DNA from 2 places in the Sphingomonas melonis DAPP-PG 224 genome. Region 2 is predicted to be linked to the other one. Evidence: riboswitches for the same ligand, from Rfam matches in the RefSeq annotation. Region 2 holds a riboswitch; the other holds the start of a gene.
The links. Region 2 has a riboswitch for glycine ahead of SPHME3_RS0119615 (L-serine ammonia-lyase). Riboswitches for the same ligand answer to the same signal wherever they lie in the genome.

Region 1: it holds a riboswitch for glycine, as region 2 does, so the genes downstream of both, gcvT (glycine cleavage system aminomethyltransferase GcvT) here and SPHME3_RS0119615 (L-serine ammonia-lyase) in region 2, are expected to answer to the same signal.

The regions. Positions count from the first base shown of each region.
Region 1 covers NZ_KB900605.1:1,290,440-1,295,118, forward strand. The annotation lists gene thrB (homoserine kinase) at 1-88, opposite strand, end outside; gene ispH (4-hydroxy-3-methylbut-2-enyl diphosphate reductase) at 235-1,212, opposite strand; gene SPHME3_RS0106445 (hypothetical protein) at 1,365-1,964, shown strand; glycine riboswitch at 2,215-2,306, shown strand; gene gcvT (glycine cleavage system aminomethyltransferase GcvT) at 2,469-3,671, shown strand; gene gcvH (glycine cleavage system protein GcvH) at 3,692-4,063, shown strand; gene gcvPA (aminomethyl-transferring glycine dehydrogenase subunit GcvPA) at 4,207-4,679, shown strand, end outside.
Region 2 covers NZ_KB900607.1:22,496-27,174, reverse strand. The annotation lists gene SPHME3_RS0119625 (replication initiator protein A) at 283-1,236, opposite strand; gene SPHME3_RS21190 (hypothetical protein) at 1,580-1,975, shown strand; glycine riboswitch at 2,037-2,124, shown strand; gene SPHME3_RS0119615 (L-serine ammonia-lyase) at 2,247-3,662, shown strand; gene rfbB (dTDP-glucose 4,6-dehydratase) at 3,737-4,679, shown strand, end outside.

The DNA of each region.
Region 1 (4,679 bases), on a different contig from region 2:
CCTTGGCCGAGACGAGATCGCCGACATCGTCGTAGCGGCGCAGGAAGGCGTCGAGGGATTCGGCGGACACCTGCGTGTAGACGGCCATGACGGTCTCTCTTTCTCCCCTCCCTCTCAGGGAGGGGCTGGGGGTGGGTGGCGTGCTGGTGGTGCGGCGGCGTCGGGCGCCTGGTGGCCGTTTCGCCTGGACGCCACCCACCCCCGTTCCCTCCCTGTGAGGGAGGGGAGAAGCGCCTATGCCGCTTCCAGCCCGCGCGGCAGCTTGAAGGCGATCGTTTCGCGCGTCGTCTCTTCCTCGCGCTCGGTGACGTCGTAGCGGGTGGCGAGCAGGTCGACGAGTTCGCGCACCAGCTGTTCGGGCGCCGATGCGCCGGCGGTGATGCCGAGCGTGCCGACGCCGTGGAGGAACGACCAGTCGAGATCGGCGGCGCGCTGGATCAGCCGCGCGGGGATGCCCTCGCGCTCTGCCACCTCGACGAGGCGCACCGAGTTGGACGAATTGGGCGCGCCGATCACCAGCATCGCATCGCACTGGCCGGCGATCGCCTTGACCGCGGCCTGCCGGTTCGACGTCGCATAGCAGATGTCCTCGCCGCGCGGCGCCTGCATCAGCGGGAAGCGGCGCTGCAGCGTGGCGACGACGGCTGCGGTATCGTCGACCGACAGCGTCGTCTGCGTCAGGAAGGCGAGGTTGGCGGGATCGGGGGGCGTGAAGGCCTCGGCGTCTTCGACCGTCTCGATCAGCGACATCGCGCCTTCGGGCACCTGGCCAAACGTGCCGATGACCTCCGGATGGCCGGCGTGGCCGATGAAGATGATATGGCGGCCGGCGTCGACCAACCGTTCGGCCTGGCGATGCACCTTGGACACCAGCGGGCAGGTCGCGTCGAGATAGGACAGGCCGCGATCCTCGGCGGCGGCGGGCACCGATTTGGGCACGCCATGCGCGGAAAAGACGACGGGCACGCCGTCGGGGACCTGGTCCAGCTCTTCGACGAAGATCGCGCCCTTCGCCTTCAGCGTATCGACGACGAACTTGTTGTGGACGATCTCGTGCCGGACATAGACGGGCGCACCGTGCTTTTCGATCGCGAGTTCGACGATGCGGATCGCGCGGTCGACCCCGGCGCAAAAGCCGCGCGGCGCGGCGATCAGCAGGTCGAGCGGAAGCCGGGAGGTGCCGGCGGCGGCGTCTGCGGAGATGGAGGCCATGTCCTGCCGCTTACGCGATTGCTTGCGCGCGCGAAAGGCGGTTCCTATGGTGCGCGCCGCAACGCCGGCCCCGCGCCGGCGCTGGTCCTGCTCGTTCGACAAAGGTACGCGTCCTCGTGAAAACCCCGGCAATCGGCCTTTGCGCCCTCGCGTTGATCCTGTCCGGTTGCGCGGGCAAGGGCGAGATCGTGGAAGGCGGCATCACCGCCGTGCGTTCGGCCTGCCCGACGGTGGGCGTCGCGGCGGGCACCGGCGACATCACGCTGTTCGATCCGGCGACCAGCCGCGACGAGAATGCGATCGACGTGGTCGCGAACATGACGCACGTCCGCGGCACCTGCGCCGACGTGGGCGACGACATCACGACGACGATCACCTTCGACGTGCTCGCCCGTCGCAACCGCGCCGATGCGGCGCGCGACGTGACGCTCCCCTATTATATCGCGATCGTGCGCGGCGGCACGGCGGTGACCGCGAAGCGCAAGGGAACGGTGACGGTGCATTTCGATGCCGGCCAGACCCGCGCGCAGGCGAGCGGCACGGCATCGACCACGATCGGCCGAGCCGCGGCGACGCTGCCGGAGTCGGTGCGCGAGGAACTGACCAAGAAGCGCAAGGCCGGCGACGAGGATGCCGCGGTCGATCCGCTGACCAAGCCCGAGGTGCGGAGCGCCGTGCTGCGCGCGACGTTCGAAGCGCTCGTCGGCTTCCAGCTGACCGACGACCAGCTGAAGTATAACGCGCAGCGGTAAGGGCGGTCGGTCACCGCCTTCCCGTCGTCACCCCGGACGTGTTCCGGGCTCCACTCCGCGGCGAGGGGGACGGCTGGAGGCACAGGCGCTACCCCCGCGGCCCGGTGGACCCCGGAACACGTCCGGGGTGACGGGGGAGATGGGGCGGTCGTCTCGTTTACCCAACTTGGCCCGATCGGCCGCTTTCTCAATTGACTAAACCGGCCTCGCTCGCCAGAGCGGCGCTTGTCGATGGCGGTGCGAACCGTCATGGGCATGCGCGGGAGAGAGCCCCTCACGAAAGGGGCCGCCGAAGGAGCAACCACCCCGGAATCTCTCAGGCAAACGGACCGCGCAGGCCTTATCGATACTCTGGAAAGCGCCCCTTCTAGGGGCCACCGAAGGGGTAAGCCGGCGGTGCCGGCGAAAGCTCTCAGGTTCCCGTGACAGAGGGGGTTCGACGGATCGTGACGGCGGGTATGCCCCCGCGGGACCGGTCGCGTGGCCTTGATCTGGAGACGGTTGATGAGCGAGACGTTGACGGAAACCCTGCCCGACCCGCTCGATGGGATCGACGAGGGCGACGAACCCGCCATCCTGCACCTGCCGCTCGACGCCTGGCACCGCGCCCGTGGCGGCCGCATGGTGCCGTTTGCCGGCTACGAAATGCCCGTCCAGTATGAAGGCATCATGGCCGAGCATCTGTGGGTGCGCGACTCGGTCGGGCTGTTCGACGTCAGCCACATGGGGCAGGTGACGCTGACCGGGGACGGCCTGGATGCGGCGGCGATCGCGAAGGCGCTGGAAGCGGTGCTGCCGGGCGACATCGCCGGCCTGGCGCCGACCAAGATCCGCTATTCGCTGCTGCTGAACGACGAGGGCGGCATCCTCGACGATCTGATGGTGACGACGCTGCCGGCAGACGGCGCGCATCCGTTCGGCGAGGCGAGCTATTATGTCGTCGTCAACGGCGCGACCAAATATGACGATCTCGCCTATCTGCTCGACGTGCTGCCCGACGATGTGACGCTGAACCTGATGGACGAGCAGGCGCTGCTCGCGGTGCAGGGGCCGAAGGCGGTCGAAGCGGTCGCGCGGCTGGTGCCGGGTGTCGAGAGCCTCGTGTTCATGACGGCGGGTGCGTTCGAATGGAACGGCCATGCGCTGTGGATCAGCCGCTCGGGCTATACCGGGGAAGATGGCGTCGAGATTTCGATCCCGGCCGAGGCAGCCGCAGCCTTCGCCGATGCGCTGTGCGAGCAGCCCGAGGTGAAGCCGATCGGCCTGGGCGCGCGCGATTCGCTGCGGCTCGAGGCCGGGTTGCCGCTGTACGGTCACGACCTCGATCCCGAAACGACGCCGGTGATGGCGGACCTGGGCTTCGCCCTGTCGAAGCGCCGCCGCGAGGCGGCCGACTTCGCCGGTGCCGGCCGCATCCTCGCCGAGCGCGAGAGCGGCGCGGCGGTGAAGCGCGTGGGCCTGTCGGTTGCCGGGCGCCAGCCGGTGCGCGAGGGCGCGAGCGTCGTCGACGCGGACGGCGCGGTGATCGGCCGCGTGACCAGCGGCGGCTTTGCCCCCAGCGTCGGCGCGCCGATCGCAATGGCCTATATCCCCGCCGATCTGGCGAGCGCCGGCACCGCCGTCCGCCTCGTCCAGCGCGGCAAGATCCATGAGGGCATCGTCACCCCGATGCCTTTCGTTCCCCACCGCTACGTCCGCAAGGCGTAGGCTTTCTGGAGCCAGTCAAGATGAGCCGTTACTTCACCGAAGATCACGAATGGGTCGATGTCGATGGTGACATCGGCACGGTCGGCATCTCGGAATATGCGCAGAGCCAGCTGGGCGACATCGTGTTCGTCGACGTCCCCGAAGACGGCAAGGCGCTGTCGAAGGGCGACGAGGCGGCGGTGGTCGAATCGGTGAAGGCGGCGTCGGACGTCTATTCGCCGGTGTCGGGCAACGTGCTGGAAGGCAACAGCCAGCTTGCCGACGATCCCAGCCTCGTCAACTCGGACGCCGAGGGCGAGGGCTGGTTCTTCAAGATCACGCTGAGCGATCCGTCCGAGCTGGAAACGCTGATGGACGAGACCGCCTACGAAGCGTTCGTCGCGAAGCTGTAAGACCTGCTCCCCTCCCGGGAAGGGAGGGGCTGGGGGTGGGTGGAGTGCTTGCTGTACGGCCGCTGCGCCGGGCAAGCCTTGCCGTACCACCAGGACGCTACCCACCCCCGACCCCTCCCTTCCCGGGAGGGGAGGAGCCTATGATGCGCTATCTGCCGCTTACCCAAACCGACCGTGAGGCGATGCTGTCCGTCATCGGCGCCGCCAGCATCGACGACCTGTTCGTCGACGTGCCCGAGGCTGCCCGGCTCGACGGCCCCGTCCATGGCCTGCCCAATCACGCCACCGAACTCGCGGTCGAGCGGCATATGGCCAAGCTCGCGCGGGCGAACACGGTCGCGGGCGAAGTGCCCTTCTTCCTCGGTGCGGGCGCGTATCGGCATCATGTGCCCGCGACGGTCGATCACCTGATCCAGCGCGGCGAGTTCCTGACCGCCTATACGCCGTATCAGCCCGAGATCGCACAGGGCACGCTGCAGATGCTGTTCGAGTTCCAGACGCAGGTCGCGCGCCTGCTCGGCACCGACGTCGCGAACGCGTCGATGTACGACGGTTCGACCGCATGCTGGGAAGCGATCGGCATGGCGCGGCGCATCACCAAGCGCGGCAAGGCGAT
Region 2 (4,679 bases):
TATGTGGTCACGGCCGCTTCCTGCTTCTTCCGCGTCGACATGACGCGCATCGCCGATCTTGTTGCAGCAATGATCCAACAACGGAAGCGACTACGATTCGTGCTTTCGAGTATTTAACTCAAAAAAAGTTCGTGCTTTCGAGTAGGAATTGGCCGTTCATTCGTGCTTTCGAGTAGGAATTCACACTTCAACTTCGTGCTTTCGAGTAACAATTGGACGGAAGGCCAGCGAATCGACGCTCCGCAGCAGGCCTCAAGGCGACGGGTGATTCGCGTGGAGGAATCAGGCAGGCGCGCCCTCCCCTGCCCCATCGTCCTGCGTCGCATCGGGCAGCGCAGGCCCACGCGGGGTGATGACGACGCGGGCCTGGGGCGCACGCCGACCGCGGCGCGCGGGCGCATCGCCGGCGGGGGGTGCCTCAGTTTCCTCGATCAGCTCCAGGTGATAATCGGGGATGCCGTCGGTCGAGACGATCTGCTTCAGCGCCGCCTTGAAGTTGGACAGCGGGTTCTGATAGCCGATCTGCAGGCGGAACGTGGCAAGGTCGAGGTCGAGCGCCCCCCCCTCCTCGCAGGTCGAGCGCGCAACCTCGTAGATGCGCCGCTCGATCGGTCCCAGCTGGAAATAGGCCGCGGCATAATCGAGCACATGGCGATCGAGCAGGATCGCACGATACAGCCAGTCGCACAGGCGCACCTTCACCGCCTTCAGCCGCCGCTCGCCGCTCTTGGTCTTGCTGTAGTGCAGTTTTGCTTCGGACAGCCACGAGAAGAACCCCTCCTCGCCCTCGCCACCCGCCTCGATATTGGTCTTAATCTGCGTGCCCTGCAGCCGCTCCAGCGCCTCGGACAGCCGGCCGTAGCTGCGCGCCGAATGATTGGAGCCCGTCGCCGAGAACAGGTCGTGCGCGGTGAAGACGAAATCCTGTTCGACCTGATCGCCCGCCTCCAGCTTCGCTGCCATCAGGCTGGCGATGTAGAGCACGATCTCCTTGTCGTAGATCGTCGCGACGCCGCTCGCCGAGGGGCGCACCTCGATCGAGACGGTCGCATGATCATAGGTCAGCGGCTTCATCCAGGCGTTCTTGGACAGCGCGAAGAACGGAAACGCCATCAGCGAGCGCTCGCCGCGGATCTCGCCATGCAGCGGGCTGTCAAGCGCGAACAGGTCGCGCTGCGGCAGCGTTCCGGAGGTAGCGGGCGAGCGGTTCGAAGCAGGGGTACGGGCCATGACCATTTCCTACTCGAAAGCACGAAGATTTGGACCCCCAAGCCGCTTTCACGAGGGAAAATAGGGCAAGCCATCCAACAATTCGTGCTTTCAAGTAGGAAATAGGGGTGCGCATTGCAGGCCATCTATAGCGTACCGACATATCGACGTGTCGACACGTCGAGCGGCTGCCGTACGGGGGATAGGTGATCGCTCTGGCAGCAGCCAGCCGATCTATCGAGGCTTCAACAATGTGGGGCGCTTCATCGGCGTAACAGGCTGCATGATCGTCTTACCCTGACACACGATCAATTGCCGCAGGCACATCACCACAAGGCACATGCTATCCTTCATCGTAAATTAGCTGTAAATGACGCCGATCGTCGGGGAGATAAGAACATGCCATATGATCTGTGGCACGGTGACCAACAGGCATCGGCTGGCGCGCAGGCCTTTGTATTCGATGGCTGGTCGCACGAACCGCTGGTCCTGCTTCAGGCACCAGAGGCCAAGGCTGCACCACAAAGTCAGGAACAAGCAGCGGTTGAGCACAAGGTCGCTCAATCCTTTACGTGATCCGCAGCGCCGCGAACGGCTGCTCCACACTTGGAATGCCATTCAGTCAATGAGTAAACACGACCGTATCCGTCGCGCAGGAGAGCTGCGTGCGCAAGGCTTGCCGCTGAAGGTCATCGCGACCCGGCTCGGCGTCAGCGAAGGCCAAGCCTCCAAACTGGCGAAAGCGGCAACCCAAGCCTCCACCTGATCGTCGGCAACCGTACCGCATCGCGCCCTTGACCCCTTCCCTGCCCCGGTCGATACCCGCGCCCGTCGACATGGGAGAGATCGGGCCTGCCCGGCGCCGAAGGAGCAACCGCCCCGGAAACTCTCAGGCAGAAGGACCATGGCGATAACGATAATATCTGGAGAGAGGTGAGGGGGGCATCCCCCGCATCCGCCGACGGGATAGCGATCTCAGGCACAAGCGACAGATGGGGCAGGCGCATGGCCGGGCATCACCGGCGAAGAGGACCTGTATGCCTGTCGACACATCTACATCTCTAGCCCTCGACCGCGGGCTGCACCGGCCGATCAGCGTCGCCGAGCTGTTCACGATCGGCATCGGTCCGTCGAGCTCGCACACCGTCGGGCCGATGCGCGCCGCGTTCGACTTCGCCCAGCGTGCGGTGGGGCGGGCAGGGGAGGGGGCCGCCCCGGTGCGCGTTACCTGCGATCTCTACGGCAGCCTTGCCCTGACGGGGCGCGGCCACGCGACCGACACCGCTGCGATCCTGGGGCTTGCCGGCTGGAAGCCCGAACGGCTCGATCCTGACGCAGCGCCCGGTATCCTCGTCGCGATCGCGGAAGAGGAACGCCTGCCGCTCGCCGGCACGCACGCCATCGCCTTTGCAGCGAGCGATGTCGTCTTCCATCCGCGCGCGTTCCTGCCCGAACATCCCAATGGCATGACCTTCACCGCGCGGCTTGCGGACGGCGCGACATATGCGGAAACCTATTTTTCGATCGGCGGGGGCGCGATCCTGCGCAAGGGGGCGCCCGTGGGCGCGAGCAACGTTGCCGTGCGCCACCCGTTCAGCTCGGGCGCCGACCTCCTCGCGATCAGCGAGGCAACCGGACTCGGCATCGCCGACATCGTCCGCGCCAACGAAACCGCCTGGCGCGAGAGCACCGAGACCGACGCCTTCCTCGACGCGGTGCGCGCCGCGATGCACGCCTGTATCGACCGCGGCATTGCGCAGGAGGGTGTGCTGCCCGGCGGCTTGAAGGTCCGGCGCCGCGCCCGCGCGATCGAACAGGGGCTGACCGGCTGCGTGCCCGGCAGCAATCCCGCCGAGGTCTTCGAATGGGTCAGCCTGTGGGCGCTTGCGGTCAACGAGGAGAATGCCGCGGGTGGCCGCGTCGTCACCGCGCCCACAAACGGCGCCGCGGGCGTGCTGCCCGCCGTGCTGCGCTTCTACGAGACGCTGGTGGCGTGCGACGAGGCGACGCGGCGGGACGGTGCTCGGACCTTCCTGCTCACCGCCGCGGCGATCGGCATGCTGTACAAGAAGCGCGCGTCGATCTCGGCGGCCGAGATGGGCTGCCAGGGCGAGGTCGGCGTCGCCTGCTCGATGGCCGCGGGCGGGCTTGCCGCAACACTCGGCGGCACCACCGCTCAAGTCGAGAATGCCGCGGAGATCGGCATGGAGCACAATCTCGGCCTCACCTGCGACCCGATCGGTGGCTTGGTGCAAATTCCCTGCATCGAGCGCAACACGATGGGCGCGGTGAAGGCGATCAACGCCGCCTATCTCGCGCTGCGCGGCGACGGCAGCCATGTCGTGAGCCTGGACGCGGTGATCGAGACGATGCGCCAGACGGGCGAGGACATGCGCTCGCAATATAAGGAAACGAGCCTGGGTGGGCTGGCCGTCAACGTGGTAGAATGTTGACGTGTCTACATGACAACACATAGACCATGGTGTCTGACAGCGATGGATTAACCTTCACACGCTAGGCTCGGTCCATGCGCATCTTCGTCACCGGCGGAGCCGGTTTCATCGGTTCGGCGCTCGTCCGCCACCTGATCCGCGAGACGGAGCATCAGGTGCTCGTCTATGACGCATTGACCTACGCGGGCACGCTGACCGCCTTGGCACCCATTGCCGACGATCCTCGCTACCGTTTCGTGCACGGCGACACCCGTGACGGCGTTGCCGTTGCAGCTGCGCTGCGGGATTTCCAGCCCGATGTCGTCACGCATCTCGCCGCGGAAAGCCATGTCGACCGCTCGATCGACGGGCCGGGCGCCTTCGTCGATACCAATGTCGTCGGCACCTTCACCATGCTGTCGGCGGTCCGCAGCTATTGGCAGGATCTCGCCCCCGAGCGCCGCGCGGCCTTCCGCTTCCACCATATCTCGACCGATGAGGTGTTCGGCAGCCTCGGGCCCACCGGCCTGTTCACCGAAGACACGCCCTACAACCCGCGCTCGCCCTATTCGGCGAGCAAGGCCGCATCGGATCACCTGGTCAGTGCCTGGGGCCATACCTACGGCCTGCCGGTGCTCGTCACCAATTGTTCGAACAATTACGGGCCCTATCACTTCCCCGAAAAGATGATCCCGCTGATGATCGTCAAGGCGCTCGCGGGCGAAGCGCTGCCCGTCTACGGCCGCGGCGAGAACGTGCGCGACTGGCTGTTCGTCGACGATCACGTCCGCGCATTGCAGGTGGTGTTCGAACGCGGGCAGCCCAGGCGGCGCTACAACATTGGCGGCAATGCCGAGCGCCGCAACATCGACGTGGTGGAGACGCTGTGCGCGGCGCTCGACCGCCTGCGTCCCCGTGCCGACGGCCGCCCTTATGCGCAGCAGATCGCCTTCGTCGCCGACCGGCCGGGCCACGACCTGCGCTATGCCATCGATGCCACGCGCATCCGCGACGAACTCGGCTGGACCCCCGTTCAGA